4 regions of the Polaromonas sp. CG_23.6 genome follow, and region 4 is predicted to be linked to each of the others. Evidence: predicted binding sites of a transcription regulator. Region 4 holds the regulator's gene; each other region holds the start of a gene.
What was found. The regulator sigma-54, encoded in region 4, starts transcription at its own class of promoters, with help from an activator protein. The targets are predictions, from matches to a motif close to TGGCANGNAANCTGCTTT.
Positions count from the first base shown of each region.

Region 1: the regulator sigma-54 is predicted to act here: its motif matches at 3,492-3,509, upstream of H4V98_RS13995 (CmpA/NrtA family ABC transporter substrate-binding protein).
Region 2: the regulator sigma-54 is predicted to act here: its motif matches at 5,042-5,059, upstream of H4V98_RS03830 (transglutaminase family protein).
Region 3: the regulator sigma-54 is predicted to act here: its motif matches at 5,481-5,498, upstream of H4V98_RS17485 (urease subunit gamma).

Region 1 is NZ_JARXUY010000001.1:2,962,666-2,969,697, forward strand. It holds gene H4V98_RS13980 (acyl-CoA reductase) at 1-1,243, opposite strand, end outside; gene H4V98_RS13985 (long-chain fatty acid--CoA ligase) at 1,240-2,358, opposite strand; TPP riboswitch at 2,424-2,539, opposite strand; gene H4V98_RS13990 (ANTAR domain-containing protein) at 2,684-3,316, shown strand; gene H4V98_RS13995 (CmpA/NrtA family ABC transporter substrate-binding protein) at 3,656-4,900, shown strand; gene ntrB (nitrate ABC transporter permease) at 4,948-5,898, shown strand; gene H4V98_RS14005 (ABC transporter ATP-binding protein) at 5,928-6,743, shown strand; gene H4V98_RS14010 (MFS transporter) at 6,869-7,032, shown strand, end outside.
Region 2 is NZ_JARXUY010000001.1:805,989-813,020, reverse strand. It holds gene pyrF (orotidine-5'-phosphate decarboxylase) at 1-195, opposite strand, end outside; gene H4V98_RS03855 (uracil-DNA glycosylase family protein) at 220-1,011, opposite strand; gene rimI (ribosomal protein S18-alanine N-acetyltransferase) at 1,035-1,529, opposite strand; gene tsaB (tRNA (adenosine(37)-N6)-threonylcarbamoyltransferase complex dimerization subunit type 1 TsaB) at 1,542-2,309, opposite strand; gene H4V98_RS03840 (DUF1499 domain-containing protein) at 2,590-3,084, shown strand; gene dacB (D-alanyl-D-alanine carboxypeptidase/D-alanyl-D-alanine-endopeptidase) at 3,265-4,788, shown strand; gene H4V98_RS03830 (transglutaminase family protein) at 5,123-5,965, shown strand; gene H4V98_RS03825 (N-formylglutamate amidohydrolase) at 5,962-6,702, shown strand; gene H4V98_RS03820 (OmpA family protein) at 6,772-7,032, opposite strand, start outside.
Region 3 is NZ_JARXUY010000001.1:3,700,216-3,707,247, reverse strand. It holds gene ureG (urease accessory protein UreG) at 1-456, opposite strand, end outside; gene H4V98_RS17515 (urease accessory UreF family protein) at 503-1,153, opposite strand; gene ureE (urease accessory protein UreE) at 1,218-1,847, opposite strand; gene H4V98_RS17505 (NirD/YgiW/YdeI family stress tolerance protein) at 1,907-2,290, opposite strand; gene ureC (urease subunit alpha) at 2,404-4,122, opposite strand; gene H4V98_RS17495 (urease subunit beta) at 4,122-4,427, opposite strand; gene H4V98_RS17490 (HupE/UreJ family protein) at 4,440-5,033, opposite strand; gene H4V98_RS17485 (urease subunit gamma) at 5,149-5,451, opposite strand; gene H4V98_RS17480 (ATP-binding protein) at 5,753-7,032, shown strand, end outside.
Region 4 is NZ_JARXUY010000001.1:907,544-914,575, forward strand. It holds gene H4V98_RS04310 (THUMP domain-containing protein) at 1-863, opposite strand, end outside; gene H4V98_RS04315 (RNA polymerase factor sigma-54) at 1,340-2,890, opposite strand; gene lptB (LPS export ABC transporter ATP-binding protein) at 3,072-3,869, opposite strand; gene lptA (lipopolysaccharide transport periplasmic protein LptA) at 3,874-4,512, opposite strand; gene H4V98_RS04330 (thiol:disulfide interchange protein DsbA/DsbL) at 4,673-5,347, opposite strand; gene H4V98_RS04335 (SPOR domain-containing protein) at 5,429-6,136, opposite strand; gene argS (arginine--tRNA ligase) at 6,211-7,032, opposite strand, start outside.

The DNA.
Region 1 (7,032 bases), 2.1 Mb from region 4:
TCTGCAAATAAACGCGGCTTCGGGCAATTTCAGGAAAGACCTGCGCCAGGTCGTCCACCGCCACCACCAGCACGGTGCGGTTCAGCGCGCTGGGCGCCAACCCTTGCAATTGATCGGCATAGGCCACGCGCCAAGGCGTGTCCGCATCGCCCATCAGGCTGGCACCGGGCTGCGTCATCAGCCGCAGCTCCTGCGCCTGGTTCCAGCGCGCCACCTCGCTGGCCTCGTCCAGCGCCAGCGTGCGTCGCGGAAACCGCGGCTCCAGGCTGGCAATGGCTTGCGCCAGGTAGTGCGCGAAGGCCTGCGGCGCCACCTTGCCGCCGCGCTCGACGTAGAACAACTGTGGTGAATAGCAGCCTTGCTGGTCGTAGCGCACCACGTCGCAAGCTGCCTGCTGCGCCGTGGCCGGGGCCTTGCGCGCATCCAGCGCAGCACGGGCCACCATGCCAAAACTGAGCTTGTGGCCATACCCCAGAAAGCGCGTGGTGACGGGCACCTGCGCGCGCAATGCCTGCAGCGCGCCATTGCCGCCATAGGCGAGCACCACGTCGGCCTGCGCAAACAACGCCTGCTCCAGCGGCGCGTCACCGCCCTTCCACCACCCTACTGCCAGGCAGTCGGCCAGCGCCGGGTCCAGTTCCACCAGCAGGTGGGCGAACCAGCCGGCAAACAGCGGCTCGGCGCTGGGCAATTTGCCAATGCTGCCCGACTTGACCAGCAGGCTTGAAATCAGACTCCACAGCGGCAAACCCGGTACATTGCCGGCCCAGACGTGCACCAGCAGTTCCGGCCCCACGGCCTTGGCAAAGCCGCCCTTGGGGCGCGGCTGGAATTCATCGAGCAGCTTGGGGTTGGCAAAATCCTCGGCCACGAAGCGTTGCAGTTGCGGCTGGCGAAAAGTTTTCAGGTAACTGGTCAGCCCCAGCCGCACCGTCTCGGGGTCGTAGCCGGTGACCAGCGGGAGCAGCCGGTCGGCCTGCTGGCGATACGGGTCGCTGCGGTCCAGCAGCCGCGCAATGGCGCTGTCGACCAGCGCAATGATTTGCGACACCGTGCGCGTCTTCAGGTAGGCCCGGCTGCCCTGCTTGACGCGCTCGGCCAGGGCCGCCCATTGCACCTGGCTCAATACCGGCACGGCCACTTCGAGCCGTTCGCTGCCGCTGCCGAAATGCAGCGTCTGCCACGCCAGTTCATCAGCCTTGAAGCCCGGCAGGTAGCCGGCCACGGCATGCCACACCGTCATGCGCGGGCGGCCTGCAAAAATTCTTCCACCGCCAGCGAGCAGCCCTTGGCCTGTGTGCCTTCGGCGCGGCCAACTAGCAAAAATCCGTCCGTGACCGCCACGCCGACGTCTTCCGTGAGGATGGTCGTCACCGAGTTGAAATTGGCCAGGTCGCAGTGCGCCAGCACGCCCTGCTCGCCATGCGCCACTTCCGCGCCGCTCAACGGGTTCACCAGGCGCGAGCGGATCCAGTGCGGGCCCGACTTGACCGCCGGCAGCTGCGCACTGCCGTTGTCGTAGAACTGCGTGCTCAGCTCGGTCATGCCGTACATGTTGATGCAGTCCTCGGGCGGCACGCCCAGCAGCGCCGTCAGCTGCGCATAGAACTGCGCCATGGGAATCTCACGCGACTGGCCCTTGAAGCCGCCGGTGTCCAGCACCCGGCTGCCTGCCGGCAGGGCAAATTTTCGTCCCTGCTGCGCCAGTGCATCCATCAGGTGCACCAGGCTGTAGGACGCGCCCAGCAGCGCATAGGGCTGCGCCATGGCCTCGGCCTGCGCCAGCGCCGCGCACACGCCCGCCGTGTCCAGCCCGGCGGCGTCGATGAAGTAGCGACTGTCGTCCGCGCCAAAGGTCTGCAGCGCCAGCGCCAGGTAGTGCGCCAGCGATGAGTTCGGCATCACCTCTTCGGTGGGAAATAAGATGCCCATGGCCATGCTGCTCTGGCCGCGCATGAAGCGCCGGGCGAAGTTGGCGCGCATTGAGGCGTCGTACACCGCCAGGGTCGGATGGTGGTGCTTGCCCTTGACGTCGCCCTGCGTGGTGCCGCTGGTCATGAACACACGGTCAGTGCTGGAGGGTGGCTGGCAGGTCAGGCACAGGGCCTTGAAGGCACTGATGGGAACGGCCGGAATGTCTTGCCAGGTCTTGACCGTTCGCGGCGTCTTGCCGCGTTGCCGGCAAAAGCGCTGGAACGGTGTGTTGTGGGCAAACTGGTAGGCAAACAACGCCAAAGCCTGGGCGTTGAAGGCGTCGTCAGTGACGCCATCCTGCGCTATGAAAGCCAGCACGCCGTCAACGATCGGGTCGGCAAGCGCTTGCGGGCGGGCGGGTGTTGCGTTGTCAAGGGCATCCATGGTCGTCATTCCTTCAAGAGTCTGCGGTGGCAGGGTGCTCCGAAAGTCGTGATGGCGGGAGTGAACCCTGTCCTGACAGCTCTTCTTACGTCGGCATGACCCGAAATCAAGTTCGCGGGTTTGGTGAAACCATCTCAGCCGCCCTGCCATCACTGACCGGACTGCACCCCGAAGCGGAAATGATTCTAAGCGCAAGGACCTGCGCTGTGGTGGCACCTGCGGTGGCCTGCGCAGGGCAGCGTGCCGCAATGCCCCGACCGTGCACGAAAACCGGATGCCTTCCCGGCAAAACCCACCATCGGCATAAATTTTGCTTGTAGACACCATGACATTGCCCCATTCCCTGCGCCTGGTGGTCATTGCACCGGACCTGATGGTTGCCGATACCGGTGACGAGGCTGCCGTGGCGCTGGCCGAGCGCTCGCGCCAATTGCGCATCGGCCTGCTCGAAGGCGGATTCAATCTGGTTGCCACGCTGCCAGCCGACACCTTTTTGCGCGAACGGCTGGCGCAGTTGCAGCCCGACATGATCATCGTCGACGCCGAAAGCGATGCCCGCGACTCGCTCGAACACGTCGTCATGGCCACGCGCGACGAGCGCCGGCCCATCGTGCTGTTCACCAATGACGACGACACCCGCCACGTGAAGGACGCGGTAGCCGCTGGGGTTTGCGCCTATATTGTTGCCGGCCTGGCGACGTCGCGCATCCGCCCGATCCTGGACGTGGCCATGGCGCGCTTTGAGCACGAACAAGGGCTGCGCCGCGAACTGGCCGATGTGCGCACCGAACTGAAAGACCGCAAGATCATTGACCGGGCCAAGGGCCTGCTGATGCAGCGCCAGGGCCTGTCTGAACAGGCCGCGTACGAAAAGCTGCGCAAGGCGGCCATGGACAAGGGCCTGCGGCTGGGCGACGTGGCGCAGCGCATGCTGGATGTGGCTGACCTGCTGGGCTAGTCAGCCCAGGCCGAAATGGTGCAGTGCACAACCGCAGTGCGTCTCCAGGAAAACGGGGCCTTGAATCGCAAAAAATCAAAATGCTATTTATTTAATAGCTGCTTGCGCAAGCAGGACAAGCGCCACAGCCCTATTTATCTTAAATTTTAAGCGTTGATCAAGCCTTCTGTTCAGTTGGCACAGCTTTTGCAATAACTACGACACCGGACCTTCGGCTTCAATGGCGAAGCAGAAAGTCCCAGAACAAAGGCGTTCGTCCCCTGCCCTCACACCCCTTGTGTGCCGGCTCCGGTCGAACGCCTTTTTTGTTTTATTTTTTCATTTCCAGGAGTTGCTGACATGACAGACCTGCTCAAACCTTCCCTCTCACGCCGCAGCGTGCTGCAGGCCGCCGCCGTGGGTGCCGTGGGCATCAGCCCGGCATTGCGCGCCGCCGTCTATGCGCAGGGCTCGGACGCGCCAGAGAAAAAGGAAGTCAGGATCGGCTTCATTCCACTGACCGATTGCGCCTCGGTGGTGATGGCGTCGGTGCTCGGCATTGACAAGAAATACGGCGTGACCATCATCCCGAGCAAGGAAGCCAGCTGGGCCGGCGTGCGCGACAAGCTGGTCAACGGCGAGCTCGACTTTGCCCATGTCCTGTATGGCCTGATCTACGGCGTGCATTTAGGCACCGCCGGGCCCAAAAAGGACATGGCCGTCCTGATGACGATCAACAACAACGGCCAGGCGATCACGCTGAGCAAGAAGCTCGCCGACAAGGGCGCCGTCGATGGCCCCGGCCTGGCAAAACTCATGGCCAGCGAAAAGCGCGAATACACCTTCGCCCAGACCTTCCCGACCGGCACCCACGCCATGTGGCTTTACTACTGGCTTGCGGCCAACGGCATCAACCCGATGTCGGACGCCAAGGTGATCACCGTGCCGCCGCCGCAGATGGTCGCCAACATGCGCATCGGCAACATGGATGGTTTTTGCGTCGGCGAACCCTGGGGACAGCGCGCGATCATGGACGGCATTGGCGTCACCGCCGTGACGACGCAGGACATCTGGAAAGACCATCCGGAAAAGGTGTTGGGCACCACCGCCGAATTCACCCAGAAATACCCGAACACCGCCCGCGCCGTGACCGCCGCCATCCTGGAGGCGGGCCAATGGATTGACGCCAGCCTGGCGAACAAAAGCAGGATGGCCGAAACCATCTCCGGCAAGGCCTATGTCAACACCAGCGTCGACGCCATCAACCAGCGCATCCTGGGCCGCTACCAGAACGGCATGGGCAAAACGTGGGACGACCCGAACCACATGAAGTTCTTCAACGACGGCGCGGTGAACTTTCCCTACCTGTCCGACGGCATGTGGTTTTTGACGCAGCACAAGCGCTGGGGCTTGATGAAAGAGCACCCGGACTACCTGGCCGTGGCCAAGCAGATCAACCGGATCGACATCTACAAGCAGGCTGCCAGCGCCGCCAAGGTGAGCGTTCCGAAGGACGTGATGCGCACCAGCAAATTGATCGACGGCACGGTCTGGGACGGCAAGGACCCGAAAAAGTACGCCGACAGCTTCAAGGTTCACGCCTGAAACCGCCCTTTGATTTTTCGTTGAATTACTTTTGAAGAGGTGACGCCATGGTCAGTGCCGTATTTCACAGCCCGCTTGAAAGCGCCCCGCCGACTACCGCCAGCGTGGAGCGAAGCGCTACGCATTCGATAGCTGCCAATGTAGATGAGGCGAGCGCAAAGACCGTAAAAGACCATAAAAAGACGGGTGCGGCCTTGTCCGCGACACCCCGGCGGGATTTTTCTGCGTTGTGGTTGCACGTCCTGCCGCCACTGCTCGGACTTGGCCTGCTGGCGCTTGTCTGGGAATTGGTATCCATGGCCACCAAGGCCAGCATTCCCTCGCCCAAGGACACCTTCCTGCAAGCCGTCGTACTGTTCAGCGACCCGTTCTACCGCAACGGCCCGAACGACCAGGGCGTCGGCTGGAACGTGCTGGCCTCGCTCAAGCGCGTGGCGCTCGGCTTTGGCCTGGCCGCCATCGTCGGCATTCCGGCCGGTTTCCTGATTGGCCGCTTCACGTTTTTGAGCCGCATGTTCAACCCGCTCATCAGCCTGATGCGGCCGGTGTCGCCGCTGGCCTGGCTGCCGATCGGCCTGCTGGTGTTCAAGGGCGCCGACCCGGCCGCCATCTGGACGATTTTCATCTGCTCGATCTGGCCCATGGTCATCAACACCGCCGTTGGCGTGCAGCGCGTGCCGCAGGACTACATGAATGTCGCCCGTGTGCTGAACCTGTCGGAATGGAAGATCGTCACCAAAATTTTGTTCCCCTCGGTGCTGCCCTACATGCTGACCGGCGTGCGGCTGGCTGTCGGCACGGCGTGGCTGGTGATCGTCGCGGCCGAGATGCTGACTGGTGGCGTCGGCATCGGCTTCTGGGTCTGGGACGAGTGGAACAACCTCAACGTCATGAACATCATCATCGCGATTTTCGTCATCGGCATCGTCGGGCTGGCGCTGGAGTTTGCGCTGATCAAGCTGGCCACGGCGTTCACGTTTGAAGAAGTCAAGAACTGAGCTGCCGACCCAACCCAAGGAACATGACCATGAACACCCCCGTCAATCCCCAGTACATCGACATCCAGGGCGTCGAGCAGGTTTTCAAGACCAAGAAAGGCCCGTTCTGCGCGCTGCAGAACGTCAACCTCAAGGTCGCCAAGGGCGAATTCGTCGCGCTGATCGGTCATTCGGGCTGCGGCAAATCGACGCTGCTCAACCTGATCGCCGGCCTGACGATGCCCACGCAGGGCGTGCTGCTGTGCGCCAACCGCGAGATCGCCGGCCCCGGCCCGGAGCGCGCGGTGGTGTTTCAGAACCACTCGCTGCTGCCGTGGCTGACCTGCTTCGAGAACGTCTACCTGGCCGTCGAGCGCGTGTTTTCCGCCACGCAAAGCAAGGCCCAGCTGAAGGCGCGCACCGATGCGGTGCTGACGATGGTCGGCTTGACGGCCGCAGCGCAAAAGCGCCCCGGCGAAATCTCGGGTGGCATGAAGCAGCGCGTCGGCATTGCCCGTGCGCTGTCGATGGAGCCCAAGGTGCTGCTGCTTGACGAGCCCTTCGGCGCGCTCGATGCGCTGACCCGCGCCAAGCTGCAGGACGAGCTGCTGCAGATCGTCGCCAACACGCAGAGCACGGTCGTCATGGTGACGCACGATGTCGATGAGGCGGTGCTGCTGAGCGACAAAATCGTGATGATGACCAACGGCCCGTCGGCGACGATTGGCGAAGTGCTCAGCGTTGACCTGCCGCGCCCACGCAACCGCGTCGAACTGGCCGAAAGCACGCAGTACCTGCACTACCGCAAGGCGGTGATCGACTTTTTGTACACGCGCCAGGCGCATGTCGAAAAACTGACGGCCTGAGTGGCCGCTCGTTTCGCGTCAAACACCCGCAACGCGGGTGCCGGAAAACTCGATGCAACAGCCCACGGGCGGGCACCGGTTTTTTTCCTGTTTGGCAATTCGCACTTTTTCACGGGCATTCTCCAGTGAACTTCTTCAAGCAATTCCTCAAGTCCGGACACTCCCCCACCCTGTTCGCTGCCTTCCTGTATTTCGCGTTCTCGTGCTGCATCTGGGTGCTCAACGGCGCCATGGCGCCCTTCATCTCGGAAACCTTCAACCTGAGCCCGGCGCAAAAGGGGCTGATGCT
Region 2 (7,032 bases), 100 kb from region 4:
AAAGTAGGCGATCTGCGGCTTGAAGGCCATCACCAGGTCGGCGGTCGCATCGACGATGGCGGCACAAAAATCGTAGATCCGGTGGGCATCGCCCTTGAGTTTTCCGGGGAACCGCGCCGGGTCGGGGTCCAGCCCGACGCACAGCATGGACTGGTTCTGGCGTTCTGCGGCGCCGAGCATGTCAAGAAAGGTCATGCACTGATTGTAAGAAGCGCAAAGTCACCCTGCGCTTGCTGCCAGGCCCATCGCCAGGCACAGGTCGTCCCACGCCTTGGCCTTGTCCTGCGGGCAGCGCAGCAGGTAGGGCGCGTCATGCGTCACCACGGTGGTACAGCCGTTCAGCACATGCGGCTGGCCGCGCAACTTGCCGAAGGGCTCGCTGGACGCCAGCAGCGCCTGCGCGGCCAGCCGGCCCATGACCAGCACCACATCGGGCTGCGCGTGTTCAACCAGCGCGGCCAGTGCGGCCAGGAATTCGTCCATGGGGCCGGAGATGCTCTGGCGCACCAGCGGCGCAAACAGCACGGCGCCGGCATCGTTGTTCAACCGCGCAGCGCGCAGCATGTTGTCCAGCAGCCGGCCGGCATCGCCCTCAAAAGCCGGCGCCTGCAGCGCAGCCGGCGGCGCCTGCGCCAGCACCAGCCAGCGCGCGCCGCCTGACTGTGCGGTTTCGGCATACAGCTGCTGCGTCGGGCCCAGTCGCCAGCCGGGCTGGTCACTGACCTCGAAGGCGTGGCCGGAAGGCGCGAGCGCGGGTGGCGGCACGGGTGGGGCAGCGCGCGCGGGCTGGGGCGCCGTCGCCGCCTGCCGGGTTGCTGGCGGCGGCGGTGCAGCATCCAACACAGCCCTGTCCGTCTGAAAATTTTGACCAAAACCGGGCTTTGCGCTTGCCAGTTCTGCATTGACAGCTATGATTTCTATAGCTGGTGACACTTCTGCCAGAGGCTGCCAGACGCGCACGCCCATTTCCTGCAGTATGGCGCGCTGGCGCGTGTCTAGGTTCAAGCGCATGGGGGACGGCTTTTCATCAGGATTCACAATTTCAGGCTCATGACGATGGCGTCCTCGCCCCGGGGCGACGCCGGGCTGGCCGGGTAGTAATTTCGCCGCGTGCCGACATGGCGAAACCCATGGCTTTCGTACACGGCCCGAGCGCGGGCGTTGCTGACGCGCGCTTCCAGCCACAGCCACTGCGCGCCCTGCCCGCGCGACCAGACGCCCAGCGCATCGAGCATCACCCGCGCCCAGCCCTGGCCCTGGCAGGCGGGCACCACCGTGATGTTGAGCAGATGCACCTCGTCCACGCCCTTCATGGCGACAAAATAGCCCAGCAGCTCGGGCTGGTCCACCGGGCCGGCGGCCAGCAGTTGCGCCTGGTAGCCGGCCTGCAGCGAATCGAGGAAATTGCGCTCGCTCCACGGCTGCAGGTAAGCGCTGTATTCGGCCTGCAGCACCGCCGGCAGCCAGGCGGGCGTGATGGCTTCAAAGCGGGCTTCGAGCGGCTGGAAGGGTTGAAGGACGGCGTTCATGCGCAGGGCCTGTCAGCTTGGCAGCGGGAGGGTCGCGGCCTGCGCGGCCGCCTTGGCTTGGGCGCGCTCGTCGGTGGTCTGGGCGACCTTGTCGCGCACATACAGCGGCAGCGCCTGCGCGGCATCGATGCACTGGCCGGCAGCGGCCAGTGCGGGCGCCAGGCGCAGCAATGCGGTGGCGGTCGGATAGGCCTCCCTGCACTCCAGCGCGGCCAACGCTGCGGGCAGCCGGCCGGCATACACGCCGAACACATTGCCGGCCAGCAGCTGCGGCGCAGCGCCAGGCACCAGGTTTTCTGGACGGATCAGTTCGCAGCCCTTGATGGAAATGCATAAGCCGCTCCTGAATTCATAGCTCTGCACATACATCTCGTCCATGCGGGCATCGAGCAGCGCCAGGACGCTCAGGGGCGCGTCACTTTCCGCCAGGGCCCCGTCGCGCTGAAAGCGCGCCTCCTCGGCCACGGCCATCAGCGTGTCGATGGGCAGCACCGCAATGCCTGCGCCGTGGTTGGCGCCAAAGGCCAGTCCCTGCGCCACCGCACACGCCGTGCGCAGCCCGGTGAAGGAACCCGGCCCCCGGCCAAAGGCAATCGCGTCGAGCTCGCCCAGCGCCATGCCCGACCCGGCCAGCAACGCCATGATCGCCGGGATCAAGGTGGCCGAGGCTTGCGCGCCGCCCGGGCCGCTGTGCTGCCAGACGCGCGCGCCGTCGGTCACGGCCACCGACAGGCGGTCGGTGCTGGTGTCAAACGCGAGGAATTTAAGAGGTTTAGGCATCAAATAAGGCGTTTACGCAGTTGGGACATGCGCAAGTAGCTATCAAAATCGTAGTAAATAAGCAAAGGCGGTGCGCCAGCCCGCAAACGGCCGGCGCCACGCACCCCGCGATTATCCGGCCTGCCGCGCCGCCCGGCCAGCCCATAATGGCACGGTGCTTTTTTCGCTGCGCTTTCGGCGCCATCGTCCCTCAGCCAGCAGCCCTTGGCTTACCCTGTCAGGCTTGATACTCGCTGTCGCTGCGGCGAGCACACGTCAAACGCTTCTAAAGAATACCTCCATGAAAATTATTGGCTACATTGCAGTCCTGCTGGTGACATTGGCCGTTTTGCTGCTGGGTGCAGGGCAGCTTGGATTTTTGGCGGGCCAGGCGCCGGGCGATCTTGGCGTGCGCCAGCACAGGCTCAAGCCGCCGTCGCTCACGCCCAATAGCGTTTCAAGCCAGGCAGCGCTTTACCCGGACAACCCGCAGCGCGCTCATGCAGAGGTGGCGCCGCTGAGTTACACCGGCGACGGCCAGGCCGCAATGGCACGGCTTGCGGGCATCGTCAGCAACATGCCGCGCACCACCGTGGTCACCCGTGAGCCGGCCTACCTTTACGCGCAGTGCAAGACCCAGTTACTGGGGTTCACTGACGATCTGGAATTCCTGCTCGACGAGCCTGCAGGCGTGATCCAGGTGCGCTCTGCGAGCCGGTTGGGCCAGGGCGACATGGGCGCGAACCGCAAGCGCGTTGAAGCGCTGCGCCAGCAGTTCGGGCAGGGTGGCGCGTAAATCCGCATCAAGGCATGTCAAGGCGCAGCGTGTTCCTGTCGTCGTGCGTTCCAGGCGTGGCTGCTGGCGGGCTGGGTGCAAATTGGAATCCCCGCGACGGTTCACGCGCGCCCGAATGGAACACCCTTATTTTTACGCCCGAAACCTAACCAATGCGCCAGCATGGCGCGAGAATTGCGCATGCTTTTTTCTTTCCCGTCCCGCAATGCGACTCCTCACACCCGCGTCCACCCCGGCTGCAACGCCCGCCTGAGCCAAGGCCTGTTGGCCGGGCTGGTCGCGCTGATCGGCTTTAGCGCCAGCGCCCAATCCCTGCCGCCCGAGGTCGAGGCCCTGCTGGCGCGCGCCAAGGTGCCGCGCGAAGCCTTTGCCGCCGTGGTCGTCGATGCCGCGCCGGCCCTGAACGGCCAAGCTGCGCCGCTGCTTAGTTACCGCTCAGGCAGCGCCATGAATCCGGCATCCGTCATGAAGCTGGTCACGACCTATGCCGGGCTGGAACTGCTCGGCCCGGCCTACACCTGGACCACGCCGGTTTATGCCGATGGCCCGATTGCCGGCGGCGTGCTGAACGGCAACCTGATCATCCAGGGCGGGGGCGACCCCAAGCTGGTGATGGAGCGGCTCTGGCTGCTGCTGCGCCGGGTGCAGGGCCTGGGCATCAAGACCATCGGCGGCGACATCGTGCTTGACGGCAGCGCCTTTGCCGCGTCCACGCAGAACCCCGGCGACTTCGACGGCGAGGCGCTGCGCCCGTACAACGTCCAGCCCGATGCGCTGCTGGTGAACTACAAGTCGGTGGTGATGACCTTCGTGCCGAATCCGGGCAATGGCAGCGCCAGCATTCGCTACGACCCGCCATTGGCCGGCGTACAGATGCAGGCCAGCGTGCCGCTCTCGGCAGGCAGCAACGGCCGGGCCACGCTGGGCGATTGCGGCGATTACCGGGCGCAGCTTCAACCCGACCTGGCCGACCCGCTGCGCATGGCATTTGCCGGCAACTATCCGGTGGCCTGCGGCGAAAAGTCCTGGGCCATCGCCTACCCCGACCCGGCCCGCTATGCCGGTCGGGCGATTGCCGGAATGTGGCAGGAAATGGGCGGCCGGCTGGGCGGCCGGGTGCGCGAGGGCGCCGCGCCGTCCGGCCTGAAACCCGTCTTTGAAATGGAATCGCCGCCGCTGGCTGAGGTGATCCGCGACATCAACAAGTTCAGCAACAACGTGATGGCGCAGCAGCTGTTCCTGACACTCAGCCTGCAGCAACCCGGCGGTGCGAGCAACGAGGCGTCGCGCGAGGCGGTGCGCGGCTGGTGGATGGCGCGCTTCGGCGCGCCAAATGGCGCAGCGGATGTGCCGGTGCCCGACAACGGCTCAGGCCTGTCGCGGTCAGCACGCGTCACGCCCCAGGGCTTGGCGCGCATGCTGCAGACCGCGTACGTGTCGGGCGCCATGCCCGATTTGATGGCGTCGCTGCCGATCACCGGCGTCGATGGCACGCTCAGGCGCAGCCGTTCGCAGGTGTCGCAGGGCTGGGCGCACCTGAAATCGGGCACGCTGCAGGGCGTCACCGCGCTGGCCGGCTACGTGCACACGCCCAGCGGCCGACGCCTGGTCGTGGTCGGCATCATCAACCATGCCAATGCGTCAGCGGCGCGGCCGGCGCTTGAAGCACTGGTGGACTGGGCCGTCAAGGAAGGCAGCCGCTGAACCTGGCCATCCTTGGCAGTTTATTGGCGGCTTTTTTGACGGCCGTGAGTTTCCTGCCGCAAGTCTGGCGGGCGTCATACCGGGGCGCCGCATGGCGTCTGGCAACGCAGCATGCACTCAGCCCTGCACCAAAATAGTTCAAGGCAAAAACTCTCTGCAAGAGCGGTCAGCGTCCCAAGGATTTTCCCTGTCCGATATCCTCCCGTTTCTGACGCCTGCACGGGGCCAGAGACGATAAGCCTGGCCCAGGGGCTGGCACCATACTTGCTGGCAGGAAACTTGGGAAAACCGGTAAGACATCACCACGCCCAAACACTTTCTGGCGGCAAATCCTATGTACATCAAAATTGGTTTCGACATCCAGCTGGCCATCACGTCGCCCATGGCGCTTGTGTATGTGCTGCATGTGCACCCGTCGCGGCGTGACGACCTGTTGGCGCCCGAGATCGTGCTGACCGAGCCCCACTTGCTGGTTGACGAATACCTGGACGCCTTTGGCAACCGCTGCGGCCGTGTCAATGCGCCGGCCGGCGTCGGCGAGGTGCGCTTTCACAGCCAGTCCATCATTCGCGATTCCGGCTTGCCCGACGAGGTGGACTGGTCTGCCCGGCAGCATGACCCGACCGAACTGCCCCCGGCCACGCTGCAGTTCCTGCTGCCCAGCCGTTATTGCGAGGTGGACAGTGAATTGCTCCAGTTCGCCTGGAACCAGTTTGGCCAGGCGCCCGCCGGCTGGGCGCGCGTGCAGGCGATTTGCGACTATGTGCACAACCATATTCATTTCAACTACAGCGCCGCGCGCGCCACGCGCACCGCCGTTGAAGGCTGGCGCGAAGGCACTGGCGTGTGCCGCGACTTCACGCACCTGGCGGTGACGCTGTGCCGCTGCATGAATATTCCGGCGCGCTACTGTACCGGCTACCTGGGCGATATCGGCATTGCGCCAGTGCCTTACCCGATGGACTTCAGCGCCTGGTTCGAGGTCTTTTTGGGCGGCCGCTGGTACACCTTCGACGCGCGCCACAACACGCCACGCATCGGCCGCGTCGTGATGGCGCGCGGCCGCGATGCGGGCGACGTGCCGTTAACGATGGCTTTCGGGCCAAACACCCTGAAAAAGTTTGAGGTCACGACTTATGAAGTCGATGCGCATGGCAACGCCCTCAGCACAGTGTGACCCCGCTGCCTGTCACTGACACGCCGGCCGGTGATGCGCTGGTCATCACTTGCGAGCATGGCGGGCGCGAGGTGCCGTCTGCCTACGCGGCATTGTTCATCGGTCACGAGTCCTTGCTGGACACCCATCGCGGCTGGGACCCGGGTGCGCTTGAACTGGCCCGGCAGATGGCTGATGCCTTGGAAGCGCCACTGTTCGGGGCCACCACCACACGCCTGCTGATCGACCTGAACCGTTCCATCGGCCACCGGCAATTGCACTCGGAAGCCACGCGCGACTTGCCGGCAGCCGACCGGCGCGCCATTGCCACCCAGCATTACCATCCGCACCGCGACACGGTTGAAGGTGAAGTCGCCCGGCTGATTGCCAGGGGCCGGCGCGTTGTCCATATTGCTTCGCACAGTTTCACGCCCGAGCTGAATGGCGTGGTGCGCCAGGCCGATGTGGCCTGGCTCTACGACCCCGGACGCGCGGGTGAAGGTGCGCTGGCAACGTGCTGGCTGAACGCTTTGCAAAAACGCCGACCCGAACTGAGACTGCGGCGCAACTACCCCTACCAGGGCAAGGGCGACGGTCTCACTGCGCTTTTGCGCAAGCGCCATGGACAGGTTCAGTACGTGGGCATTGAACTGGAAGTGAACCAGCGCTTTGTCTTTGAAAGCGGACCGCAATGGTCCTTGCTGCGCGATGACATCACGCAAGCCTTGAAGACGGTGATGGCATTGCCAAAGCAGTGAGCGCGGCAAGTTGTGAGTGACGCATTAGCAGTACGCGCCACTCGGATCAGCCGAAGTTTCCCAATCAATTCAACGCAAGTCTTCGTAAGCTATCTCGGCTCGTCTATTCAAAGCGCGCGATTCTGCATCGAGACCTGCAACAGCGGGTTGGTAAAAACTTAAACTGACCGGTTTCAACTGTTGCTCTTGAACACCGAGCCTGATCAGCGCGTTGCGGACCTCGTTGGCACGTACAAGCCCCAGGGGCTGGTTATAGCTATTCGTGCCGAATACATCGGTATGCCCTTCCACCGAGGCAATCACCAGCGGATTGGTGCGCAAGATGCGGGC
Region 3 (7,032 bases), 2.8 Mb from region 4:
TTTGGTGATCCCCGGGCCGCCCTTGCGCGGAATTTTTTCGCCAGCGGCCACGTCGATCACGTAGATGGTGAGGTCGCTCAGTTCGGGGCTGAAGGTGGCGGCCAGGTTGTCGCCACCCGATTCGATGAACACCACGTCGGCATCGGGGAACTCCTCCAGCATGCGGTCGATGGCTTCCAGGTTGATCGACGCGTCTTCACGGATGGCGGTGTGAGGACAGCCGCCGGTTTCCACACCCATGATGCGTTCGGCGTCCAGCGCGCCGCTAACGGTCAGCAGGCGCTGGTCTTCCTTGGTATAGATGTCATTGGTGATGGCCACCAGGTCGTATTTGTGCTTCATGGCCTTGCACAGCATCTCCAGCAGGGTGGTCTTGCCCGAGCCGACGGGTCCGCCGATGCCCACGCGAAGCGGCGGAAGTTGCTTGGTGCGGTTGGCGATGTGGTGCAGGCGCATGGAAATACCTTGGAGGGTTGAAAAGGAACGCTTCGTCAAACGTAAATCAGGAGCGAAAGAGCCGCGAATACTGGGTTTCATGCTGGGCCGAAAGAATTGCCAGCATGGGTGAAAACGCCTGGCGTTCACTGTCTTGCAAGTGCAGGGCAGCTTCAACGGCGGCGGGAATGTCCCGGGCCAGGCGCGCCAGGATGCGCTGGCCGGCGCTCTGGCCCAGCGGCACGGACTTGAGCGCGGCCTGCATCATGTTCTCGGCCCAACCAAAGGCATACGCCAGCATGCAGTCGCGTACGCTGGCCGCCGTTTGCGACGCCGCAAGCGAAAAGGCCACCGGATAGGTTGGCTGCATGCGTGCACAGGCGTCGATGTGCGCCAAGTTGGCACCGTCATGGTTGCGCAGCCAGTCGAGCAGGGAGCGGCCCATTTGCTCGGCCTGCAGCCGCAACTCGCTGGTTTCGCGGGTTTGCAGTACCCAGTCGTTGAGCTGTTGAACGCGCGTCAGGTCTGATTTGCGCCAAGCCGTGATTGCCTCGGCCACCACGGCCAGGTCGCCGCGCGCCAGCGTCAGGTGCAGTTGGTCGTTCAGCCAGTCAGATGCTATGCTTTCCGTAGCTACTCCCGCCCTGTCAACGGCCGCTTCAAGCACTTCCGAGTAAGAAAATCCGCCCACAGGCAAGGCCGGGGAGGCCAGCCACATCAGCTGAAGCAGGCTGGCTGCTGACAGGGCCGGTGCCGTTTTCGTCGTCAACTGCGCACCTGTGTCAATGGCTGTGGGGCTTGCGCGGATGAATCTGGATGGCGACGGGCTTGATGGCCTCATGCGCATGGCCGTGATCGTGATGGCAGTCCGGTCCATGGACATGGACATGGGCTGCGGCGGGCGCGGCAATTACAGCCGGTGCGTCAGGCGAATGGCTGTGTGCGTGACTGTGGCCGCCCGTGCTGTAAGCGCCGCCTTCGGGTTCAAACGCTTCGGCTACTTCCTGCACCGTCAGGTGCATCGCCCGCAGCATGTCGGCCAGTACATGGTCGGGCTCGATTTTCAGGTGATCGGGCTGCAACTCAATCGGTACATGGCGGTTGCCCAGGTGGTAGGCGGCGCGCGTCAGGTCGAAGGGAGAGCCGTGCGCCGTACATGCCGTGATGCGCAGCACCGCCTGCGGCGCGGCAATCACCCGCACCATCGAGCCGTCTTCAACCAGCAGCACGTCGCCACCGCGCACCAGGGTGCCGCGTGGCAGGAACACGCCCAGCGTGCGGCCCAGTGAATCCAGCGCGTCAAAGCGGCTTTTCTGGCGTACATCCCAGTCAAGTTCAAGTGTGGACGCGCGCTTGAGCAGCACTGGCGCCAAGCCTGCGCCTAGCGGCAGCAGTTTGCTGGCTTTCAGCATGCGCTGGTCGGGCTTGGCAGGCTGTTCAGAAAAGGGGTTGGGTTCGGCGTGCGGGTCCATCACAGTTTGCGCAGTCTTTTGACATCGATTTCCACAGCATTCCATTTCTTTTCGACTTCTCCGAAGATTTCAACCTGGTCTTGAGGTGATACGGTCTGACCAACCCAACGGTCGCTGTCAATTTCCATGTCCACCGTGCCACTGGCATCACGAAAAACGTATTTTTCACCGCCTGTGTGCCGTTCAATTGTGCCCCGCAGGGTGACTTCAGTATCGTCTTTCAGGGTCTTGGCATGCTCTACCGTCACCACGGTCGCGGGGCCCGTGAAGCCGCCACGCGCTGGGGCGGCGTTACCCGTAAAGCCTCCGGCTGAAGATTGTGCGATGGCTGCACTTGCCAGCGCAACGCTTGCAGCAAGAATAGTTATTGGTTTCATCATCATCTGTGAGCCTTTAAAAGTTACATTCTCAGGCCTATTTCTTTCACCCATCGAAATGCTGCGTATTTTCTGCAGCTATTCCCCTTTATCGTCTTGCATTCATTGAGTTACGCAAGTTAAAACAAAAAGTAGCGCTGCGTCATCGGCAAGCTGGTCGCTGGCTCACAGGTCAGCAGTTGACCGTCGGCGCGCACCAGATAGGTCTGCGGGTCGATTTCCATTCTCGGCAGGTAGTCGTTATGCATCATGTGCTGCTTGCGAACGCCGCGAATATTTTTCACCGCGCTGAGCGTCTTGGCCAGGCCAAAGCGTTCCTTGATGCCGGCGGCCAGCCCGGCCTGCGACACAAAGGTCAGCGAGCCCTTGGCGAGGGCGCCGCCAAACGCGCCGAACATGGGTCGGTAATGCACCGGTTGCGGCGTCGGGATCGAGGCGTTCGGGTCGCCCATGGCGGCCATGGCAATGAAGCCGCCCTTGAGGATGATCGACGGCTTGATGCCGAAAAATGCCGGTTTCCAGACCACCAGGTCGGCGAACTTGCCGACATCAATCGAGCCGACCTCGTGCGAAATGCCGTGGGCGATCGCCGGGTTGATGGTGTATTTGGCGATGTAGCGCTTGACGCGGAAGTTGTCGTTGCGCTCGGTGTCCCCTGGCAGCTTGCCGCGCTGCTGCTTCATCTTGTGGGCGTTTTGCCAGGTGCGTATGATGACCTCGCCGACCCGGCCCATGGCCTGGCTGTCACTGGACATCATGCTGATGGCGCCCAGATCGTGCAGGATGTCTTCAGCGGCAATGGTTTCCTTGCGGATGCGGCTTTCGGCAAACGCCAGGTCTTCGGCAATCGAAGGGTTGAGGTGGTGGCAGACCATCAGCATGTCCACATGCTCGTCGAGCGTGTTGATGGTGTAGGGCATGGTCGGGTTGGTTGAAGACGGCAGGAAGTTCGCCTCGCCGACCACGCGCAAGATGTCCGGTGCATGGCCGCCGCCCGCGCCTTCGGTATGAAAGGCGCACAGCCCCCGGCCCTTGGTCGCGGCAATCGTGTTCTCTACAAAGCCCGATTCGTTCAGCGTGTCGCTGTGGATGGCGACCTGCACATCAAGCGCCTCGGCCACGTCCAGGCAGTTGCTGATGGCCGCTGGCGTCGTGCCCCAGTCTTCATGCAGCTTCAGACCAATCACGCCCGCGTTGACCTGTTCGTGCAGCGCAGCCGGCAGGCTGGCATTGCCCTTGCCCAGAAAGCCGATGTTCATCGGGAAGGCGTCGGCGGCCTGCAGCATGCGCTCGATGTTCCACGGGCCGGGCGTGCAGGTGGTGGCAAAGGTGCCGGTGGCCGGACCCGTGCCGCCGCCCAGCATGGTGGTGACGCCCGAGGTCAGCGCTTCCTCGATTTGCTGCGGGCAGATGAAGTGGATGTGCGAGTCAATGCCGCCAGCCGTCACCAGCATGCCTTCGCAGCTGATGATCTCGGTGCCGGGGCCGATGATGATGTCGATGCCGGGCTGAACGTCGGGATTTCCGGCCTTGCCGATGGCGGCAATGCGACCGCCTTTCAGGCCAATGTCGGCCTTGACGATGCCCCAATGGTCGAGGATGAGCGCGTTCGTCATCACTGTGTCCATCGCGCCTTCGGCATTGGTTCTTTGCGACTGCGCCATGCCGTCGCGAATGGTCTTGCCGCCGCCAAACTTGACTTCCTCGCCGTAGCTGCCGGCGCGCAAGGTGTAATCGGCTTCGACCTCGACCATCAGATCGGTGTCGGCCAGCCGCAGCCGGTCGCCCACCGTGGGACCAAATATTTCCGCGTAAGCGCGGCGTCCAATGCTTGCCATTAAAGCGCTCCCTGAATGAGGCCGCGAAAGCCGTAGATTTTTCGCTCGCCCGCAAAGTCCACCAGCTCGACGGTGCGCTGCTGGCCCGGCTCGAAGCGAACGGCCGTGCCGGAGGCGATATTGAGCCGCATGCCGCGCGCCGCATCGCGGTCAAAACCCAGCGCGCCGTTGGTTTCGGCAAAGTGGTAGTGCGAGCCGACCTGGATCGGCCGGTCGGCGGTGTTTTGCACGACCAAAGTGAGGGTGCGCCGGCCCTCGTTGAGCAGGTGGTCGGGGCCGTCGGTGAACAGTTCGCCTGGAATCATGGGGTGCTTTCTTCAGGCCAGTCGGACCAGCAGTGTCAGGCCCAGCGCCGCGACGCCGGTGCCCGCGAGGCGTGAGCCCCAGGTGCTGGGACGAAAGCTCAAGCCCAGGCCCAGACCGATGGCATGCAGCGCCAGCGTAGCCAGCAGCATGCCCGACAGCGGTGCCAAGATATTCGCAGCACCTGCCAGTTCAGTGCCATGCGCAACGCCATGAAAAATCGCAAACAGGCCGACCAGTGAAGCGGCCAGCGCAGCAGGCAGGCGTGTGCGCAGCGCCACCAGCAAACCCAGCACCAGCAGCGAAGCAGCAATCATCGGCTCGACCGCCGGAAGTGCCATGCCGGCCAGGCCCATCACTGCGCCTGCCAGCAGCATCGCCGCGAAAGCGAGCGGTCCGGACCACAACCGGCGGGCGCTCAAGGCGCTCCAGAAGCCCACGGCCAGCATCGCGGCCAAGTGGTCCAGGCCGGTGAACGGGTGCTGCAGTCCATCGGCGAAGCCAATTTCTGCGTGGGCAGCAGGATCGGTGCCCATATGGGCTGATGCGCCGGTCACCATTGCGCCAGCAGCTATTAATAAAATAGCGTGAGTCAGTTTGCGTGACATAAGGATAATTCCTGAAAAAAGTATCAAAACAGGCTATAGCGCAAGCGGGCAGGGCGCAAGCAGCTATTAAAAAAAGAGTGACTGTGCAAAGAAGCAGGCTGGGTGCGCAATCCTTTCAGACAATCGGCTGGTGCACAGTGACCAGCTTGGTACCGTCGGGAAAGGTGGCTTCGACCTGGATGTCGGGAATCAATTCGGCAATGCCGTCCATCACGTCGGCGCGGCTCAGGATGGTGCGCCCTTCGCTCATGAGTTGCGCCACGGTCTTGCCGTCGCGTGCACCTTCCATCACCGCGGCGCTGATCAGCGCCACGGCTTCGGGGTAGTTGAGCTTCAGGCCGCGCGCGCGGCGCCGCTCGGCCAGCAGGGAGGCGGTAAAAATCAGCAGTTTGTCTTTTTCGCGGGGCGTCAATTCCATGGGGCTCTTTCGGGTTCGGCTCTTCCAAAATTGCAAGATTGGTGCCACCGGCGTTCAGGACCTGCTGCCGGGGGGGGGGGGGCTGCGGCTGCGTGGCACAAAAGCTGCTGTAAGCATGGGATCTAAAATTTTTCTGCCTGTCACCCACGCCTTCATGGACACCACCACGCCCTTACCGTTGATTCAGCCGGGCACGCCCCTGGGTTTGCCGGATGAAGACCAGGGTGTCGGCCCCAAGGTGGCGGTGCAGAGCATCATCAAGGTCAGGCGCGACTACAACAGCTGGGTCGCCAGCGAAACCATGGAAGACTATGCACTGCGCTTTACACCGCAGCGCTTTCGCAAATGGTCGGAATGGCGGGTGGCCAACACCGCGTTTGGCGCCGCGTCATTTCTGATTCTGGAGGCCGTGGGAGCCACCTTGCTGGTGAAATACGGATTCACCAATGCCTTCTGGGCCATCGTGGCGACGGGGCTGATCATTTTCCTGGCGGGCCTGCCAATCAGTATTTATGCGGCGCGCTATGGCGTGGACATGGACTTGTTGACGCGTGGCGCAGGTTTCGGCTATATCGGCTCGACGCTGACATCGCTGATCTATGCCTCGTTCACCTTCATTTTCTTTGCGCTGGAAGCCGCTGTCATGGCCTATGCGCTGGAACTGGCTTTCGGGATTCCGCCCAAGTGGGGCTATCTGGTTTGTGCACTGGTGGTGATTCCGCTGGTCACGCATGGGGTTTCGACCATCAGCCGGCTGCAGGTCTGGACGCAGGGGCTGTGGCTTGTCATGCTGGTGGTGCCGTTTGCCTATGTTTTTGTGCACGCTCCCGGTGCGTTTTCTGGTGTTGTCAACTATGCAGGCGAAAAAAGTGCATCGGGCACTTTCAATCTGCATCTTTTTGGTGCGGCCTTGACCGTCGGCATTGCATTGATCACCCAGATGGGCGAGCAGGCTGACTACCTGCGCTTCATGCCGGTGCAGACGCCCGCCAACCGCTGGCGCTGGTGGGCCGGTGTGCTGATCGGCGGACCGGGCTGGGTGCTCCTGGGAGTAGTCAAGATGCTCGGCGGCGCGCTGCTGGCCTACCTGGCGATTTCCAACATGGTGCCGCTGGACCGGGCGGTGGACCCGAACCAGATGTACCTGGCGGCTTATGAATATGTGTTTCCCCACTACGGCTGGGCGGTCGGTGCGACGGCGCTGTTTGTCGTGGTGTCGCAGCTCAAGATCAATGTGACCAATGCCTACGCCGGCTCGCTGGCCTGGTCGAATTTTTTTTCGCGGCTGACGCACAGCCATCCCGGCCGGGTGGTCTGGCTGGTGTTCAACACCGCCATTGCCTTCATGCTGATGGAAATGAATGTGTTCCAGGCCCTTGGCGACGTGCTGGGGCTGTATTCAAACATTGCGATTGCCTGGGTGATGGCGGTGGTGGCCGACCTGGTCATCAACAAGCCGCTCGGCCTGTCCCCGCCAGGCATCGAGTTCAAGCGCGCCCACCTGTACGACATCAACCCGGTCGGCGTGGGCGCGATGGCGCTGGCGTCGCTGCTGTCCATCACCGCGCACCTGGGCTTGTA
Region 4 (7,032 bases):
AACTGCACCGCATTGGCCACGCCGGCGCGCTCGGCATTGCGCTCGGCAAAGTCAACCATGCGGAAAGATACGTCGCTGCCGAACACCGGCGCGGTGGGTTCGGTGATCGCCGCTTCGGCCTGGTCGAGCAGGCCTTCCCAAACGTGGCCCTGAAAGGGCAGGTATTTCTGGAAGGCAAAGCGGCGGTTGATGCCCGGCGCGATGTTGCAGGCGATTTGCGCTGCCTCGATGGCGATGGTGCCCGAGCCGCAGCACGGGTCGTACAGCGGCACGCCTTGCCTGCACTGGGCGTCCCAGCCGCTGGCGGCAATCATCGCGGCGGCCAGCGTTTCCTTCAGCGGCGCATCGCCCTTGTCCTCGCGCCAGCCGCGCTTGAACAGTGGCTCGCCCGAAGTATCGATGTAGATCGTCACTGTTTCGGTGGTCAGGTGGACATACACGCGCACGTCGGGCCAGCGCGTGTCAACGCTCGGGCGCACGTCATTGAACTTGTGCCGGAAGCGGTCGGCAATCGCGTCCTTGATCTTCAGCGCGGCAAAGTTCAGGCTTTGCAGCGGGCTGTGCTGGGCGGTGATCTCGACCTTGAAGGTCTGCGCGGGCGTGAACCAGACTTCCCAGGCGACGCTGGCCGCAGCGTTATACAGGTCCTGCTCGCTGCGGTACTGGCCATGCTGCAGCTCGATCAGCACGCGCTGGGCCAGCCGGCTGTGCAGGTTGAGCTGCAGCGCTTCGCGCCAGGAAGCCTGAAGCTGCACGCCGGCGCGCCAGGCCTTGCCTTCGATGCCGGTGATGCGCTGGACTTCGGCGGCCAGCAGGTTCTCGACACCAGCGGCGCAGGGAAGGAAAAGTTGGAGTTGGTTCATAAGTTAGGTCACTTTGCCGGGCGCAACGTGCGGCGCCGCAGCGGGGTTGGATGAGAGCCCCTGGCTACATCAGGGCGAACGGATAGAAAGTATTTGAACAGGGAGTCCGGGAACTGGCTTCAACAGACCGCAGGCGCAGCGAACGACCGTGAGGGCCACATCCCCCACCAGCAGGGGCCGCGGGACTGGCTTCGCCAGACCGCAGGCGCAGCGGCCCCCTCGGGGGGCAGGGAGTTACGCGAAGCGAACGACCGTGGGGGCCACATCCCCCACCAGCAGGGGCTGCGGAACTGGCTTCGCCAGACCGCAGGCGCAGCGGCTTCCTCGGGGGGCAGGGAGTTACGCGAAGCGAACGACCGTGGGGGCCACATCCCCCACCAGCAGGGGCCGCGGGACTGGCTTCGCCAGACCGCAGGCGCAGCGGCCCCCTCGGGGGGCAGGGAGTTACGCGAAGCGAACGACCGTGGGGGCGACATCTACAGGGTTTTGCGCAAATTTGTTGGCGCAATGCGCAGCGCTTCTCGGTACTTGGCCACCGTGCGGCGGGCGCATTCAATGCCTTGTTCCTTGAGCATTTCTGAAATCTGGCTGTCGCTGAGCGGCTTTTTCGGGCTTTCGATTGCTATGAACTGCTTGATGAGCGCGCGTACCGCTGTGCTGGACGCATTGCCGCCGCTTTCGGTGCCCAGCCCGGAGCCAAAGAAATACTTCAGCTCGAAAGTGCCAAACGGCGTGCCCATGTACTTGGCGGTGGTGACGCGCGAAATGGTCGATTCGTGCAGGCCCAGCTCGTCGGCGATTTCGCGCAGCACCAAGGGCCGCATGGCGAGTTCGCCGTGGATGAAGAAGTTTTTCTGCCGCTCGACGATGGCGTTGCTGACGCGCAGGATGGTGTCGAACCGCTGCTGGATGTTCTTGATGAACCAGCGCGCTTCCTGCAGCCGCTGCTGCAGCGCGGGGCCGCCGCCCTTGCCGCCATGCTGGCGCAAGGCACTGGCGTAGATGTCATGGACCCGAAGCCGGGGCATGACGTCGCTGTTCAGCGTGACCTTGAAGCCCCGGCCGGCCTTGACGACCAGCACGTCGGGAACGATCAGGTTGCGTTCGACATTGGCAAAGCGCCGGCCCGGCTTGGGGTCAAGCCGGGCGATCAGGCCAATCGCACCCTTGATGACCTCTTCCGGGCACTTGCACAGCAGCGACAGGCGTTTCACATCGCGCTTGGCCAGCAGTTCCATGGGCTGCTGGCAGATCGCCAGGGCGGCGCGCGACTCGATGCTGTTCTTGCTTTCGAGCAGTTGCAGCCGCAGGCATTCGGCCAGGGTGCGCGCGCCGACGCCGGCGGGCTCCATGTGCTGGAGCAGCTGCAGGGCGATGGCGAACTGCTGCGCCAGTTCTTCGGCCTGCTCCGGGTGGTCGCTGGCCAGTCCGGCCGCCAGCGACGCCAGACTGTCTTCCAGGTAGCCATCGTCATTGAGCGACTCGATCAGGAAGTGCAGGGCGGCGCGGTCGAGTTCGGACAAGCGCAGGCCGAGCGCCTGCCGGTGCAGATGGTCTTGCAGCGACTCGTGCGCGCCGGTCAGGTCGGACGCTTCGGCGTCGCTGTCCTCCAGGTTGTTCTTGCGCGCCGGCGCGTCGCCGCCCCATTCGCTGTCGTCAGGCGAGGACTCAACCGAGCCATCGCCGTCCCAGCTTTCCTCCAGCGCCGCCTCGGTGCCGGCCTCTGCCGTGGTTTCAGACTCTTTTGAGGTGCTGGCGCTTGCTGTGTCTGTGTTGATAGCTATTGAATCCGTAGCGGACTCAAATTCACGGCTGTCCTGGCTGACCGGGGTGTCGATGTGCTCCAAGCCAAATTCCTCGCGCGGCGCACTGTCGTCCGCCAGTTCGAGAAAAGGATTTTCATCGAGCATCTGCTCGACTTCCTGGCTCAGCTCCAGCGTCGAGAGTTGCAACAGCCTGATGGACTGTTGCAGTTGCGGCGTGAGCGCCAGATGTTGTGAAACGCGAAGGGACAGCCCTTGTTTCATAAAGCCCCCACGCTCCCCGCTTCGCGTGGTTCGCTGCCCCCTGAGGGGGCTGGCATGGCTTCGGCATGGCCTTCCCGCCCGTGCCAGTACCGGCCGCAGGACCGGCTTTTCCGGACTGCAGGCGGGGCGGCCCCCCGGGGGGGCAGCGCAGTACACGAAGTGACAAGCGTGGGGGCCATACTCACATTTTGAAGTGTTCGCCGAGGTAGACCCTGCGCACTTCGGTGTTGCTCACGATCTCGGCCGGCGTGCCGTTGGCCAGCACATGGCCGTCGCTGATGATGTAGGCATGGTCGCAAATGCCCAGTGTCTCGCGCACGTTGTGGTCGGTGATCAGCACGCCGATGCCGCGCGACTTGAGAAAACCGATGATGCGCTGGATCTCGATCACGGCAATCGGGTCGATGCCGGCAAACGGCTCGTCCAGCAGGATGAAGCGCGGCTGGGTGGCCAAGGCGCGGGCAATCTCGACGCGGCGTCGCTCGCCGCCGGACAGCGACAAGGCCGGCGAGTCGCGCAGATGGCTCACGCGCAGGTCCTTGAGCAGCGCATCGAGCCGCGACTCGAGCTCGGTGCGGCTCAGCGGCTTGCCAGCGGCATCGCGCTGCAGCTCCAGAACGGCGCGCACATTTTCCTGCACGCTGAGCTTGCGGAAAATCGACGCTTCCTGCGGCAGATAGCTCAGGCCCAGGCGCGCACGCAGGTGGATCGGCATGTGCTCGACCGGCTGGCCGTCGATGGAAATCTGGCCGGCGTCGGCGCGCACCAAGCCGACGATCATGTAAAACGACGTGGTCTTGCCTGCGCCATTCGGGCCCAGCAGGCCGACAACCTCGCCTTTTTTCACCGACAGCGACACGTCCTGCACCACCAGCCGGCTGCCGTAGGATTTTCGCAGTCCCTGCGCCACCAGGCTGCTGGGCGTGTCAAGGCGCACGGCGCCGTCTCGCGCAGGCGCCGTTTGTATCGTTGCACTCATGGGTTCAGGGCGCTTTCGGGGCTTTGATGGTGCCCAGCCTGGTGCTGGGGCGTAAAACGGGCGCTGGTCCGCTGGGCGGCGGGGCGGTGGTGGCAGGCACTGTGCCGCGCGGCGACAGCATGGCGCGGACGCGTCCACCGGGATTGGCAGCGCTGGCGTTTTTCGCACCGGCATCGACAGTGAATACGTCGGTGTTGTTGTCGTACACGATCAGCGCACCGGAAGTTTCGTCGCTCAGCGTTGCCCCCTTGAAGCGGCGGACCACGGCGCGCCCGATGAACTTGACCAGATCGGCACGGCTGTCGTATTCGATGCGCTCGCCTTCGCCTTCGATGTATTCATCGACGCCGTCGCGCTTCTTGCGGTAATACGCCAGCTTGCCCGGCGCTGCCGTGGCCACAGCCAGCTGGTAGCCTTCCGGATCCTGGCTGACATCGACCTGTGCGCCCCGGATGATGGTCGTTCCCTTGGTGATGATGACATTGCCGGTGAAGACGCTGGTCTGCTTGAGGTCGTCATAGCGCAGGGCATCGGCCTCGGCATTCATCGGTTTGTCGCGGTCGGCCTTTTCGGCTGCAACAGGCAGCGCCACGCCTGTGGCAAGAAAAGCCATCAGGAGGAAAGAAAAAAAGGAGCGTTTCATAAGGCACGAATCTTGCAGCTGCGGGTTTTGCCATTGTAGCCATGCAAGGGCTGGCAAAACCTTGCAGCGCCTACTGGAGCGCAGCAAGGCGCAAGAAAACGGCTGGAGCCGTTGCCCCTGGCCGTGTGCGAAGCCCCAAAAGGCCCGGCGGCGCGGTGCTTCAGGGCTTGGCGGCGGCAGCTGGTGCCTGGCGCGACTGGGCGATCAGGGCGTCGGCAACCTGCAGCGAGCGCTCCAGCGTCTTGGCCTGCGTGCCAGAGGTGAAATAACGGCCATTGATGCCCAGGGCGGGAACGCCGTCCAGCGCATAGGCGTCCTGCAGCTGGGTGGCTTTGCGTGCCTTGGTGGTGACGGAGAACGAGTTGTACAGCTCCATGAACTTCGCCTTGGGAATGCCCTGCTTGTCCACCCAGGCGCTGATCTGGTCGGCCGTGTTGAGCGGCTGCCTGTCGACGTGGATCGCCATAAACACCTTTTTATGCAGCTCATCGACCTTGCCCAGACTTTCCAGCACGTAGTACAGGCGTTGCTGTGGCTCGAAATCAGGCCGGAAGGCGATGGGCACGCGGCGCACCGCCACATCCTTGGCCTGTTTTTTGCTCCAGGCGTCGAACATCGGCTCGAAGCCGTTGCAATGCGGACAGTTGTACCAGAAGAATTCGACCACCTCGACTTTTCCGGCGGGCGCTTCCGTAGGGGCCGGCTTGTCCAGTGTGAGGTAGTCAGAACCGCTTTGAAAGGCCTTGGCCTGGGCTTGTGCCAGCGAGGGCAGGGCGGAAATACCGGTAGCCGCAGCCAGCGAGACAGCTGAAATTGAAAACGCGCGACGTTGCATTGATTTTTTCTCCTGATGTCAATATCGACAAGTGTTGGATGCAGCACGGCCGAAAAGTTCAGCCGCTGCCGGATTTAGGACTTAACGCTGTACCCGGACCAGTGCCGTTTCGATCGAACTGTTGTCCAGCCGGTCCTTGACGCGGTCGGCATCGTCTTTTTTGTCGAACGGTCCGACACGCACCCGGTACACGGTGCGACCGGCCTGTTCGCGCTCGGTGACTTTTGCCTGCATGCCGAGCAGCAGCAGCCGGGCGCGCTGCTGTTCGGCGTCTTCCGGGGTGCGGTAGGCGCCAGCCTGAATGAAATAGTTGAAAGGATCGGAAGTCGCCGAACTGAAGGCCGGGGCGTCGGAACGCGACTTTGCCAGATCACCCAGCGGGTCGGCGGACGCGGGTCGGGATGGTTTGGCAACCGCTGTCGGGGCAGACGCCGCTGTCGTGGGTGCCGTCGCGGTTCTCGGCGGTTTCGCGCTGCGGTCGGGTTTTTTGGGGTCTTCCGGTGTCAGCACTGGGGCCGGCAAGTTGCCGGCGGTGGAGGGTTCGGCTGGCGGGCTTAATTCGCCCGAGGCCGACGGCGCCGGATTCTTCCCGGCCAGTGGCGCGTTGGGGTTCCAGTCCTTGTTCTTGCGGGCTTCCGCGGCGTCGCTGTCCGGCGTGTACATCGGGCTCTTGTTCAGGAAGGGCACCGGCACCTTGGTGACGTACACCGCCACTGTGAGCGCGATGCCCAGGCCGACCAACGCGCCGATCACCAGACCCAGCAGGGTTCCACCACGTTGCTTTTTCATACCGTATTCCCGCGACTTGACCGTAACTTGCATATGAGCTGGATGCCTTTTAAAGAGTGAAGTTTTCAAGTCGATTACATCTTGCGCGGGGCACTGACGCCCAGCACTGCGAGGCCATTGTGCAACACCTGCGCGGTGGCCGCTACCAGTGCCAAGCGTGCCAGCCTGACGGCTTCGTCGTCGACCAGAATCCGTTCGGCGTCGTAGTAGCTGTGGTAGCAGGCGGCCAGTTCGCGCAGATAGAACGCCACGTCGTGCGGCGCAAAGCCGTCGGCGGCATGGCTGAGCATGTCGGGGTATTTGGCCAGCAGCAGCATCAGCGCCTGGGCCTGCGGGCTGGTCAGGGGCGACAAATCGACCTGTGCCAGGCTGGCCTCGTCGCCGCCCCAGGCGGTCAGCACCGAGCAGATGCGCGCATGCGCGTACTGCACGTAGTACACCGGGTTTTCGTTGTTCTTGGCCAGGGCCAGGTCGATGTCGAAGATGTATTCGGTGTCAGGCTTGCGGCTGAGCAAAAAGAAGCGCACCGCGTCGGCACTGGTCCACTCGATCAGGTCGCGCAATGTGACGTAGCTGCCGGCGCGCTTGGAGATCTTGACCTCTTCGCCGTTGCGCACGACGCGCACCATGGTGTGCAGCACGTAGTCGGGGTAGCCCTGCGGAATGCCGGCGTTGGCCGCCTGCAGGCCGGCACGCACCCGGGCGATGGTGCCGTGGTGGTCCATGCCCTGGATGTTGACTGCTTTGCTGTAGCCGCGCTCCCATTTGGCCAGGTGGTAGGCCACGTCGGGCACGAAGTAGGTGAACGTGCCGTCGGTCTTTTTCATGACCCGGTCCTTGTCGTCGCCGTAGTCGGTGGACTTGAGCCAGAGCGCGCCATCTTGCTCGTAGGTCTT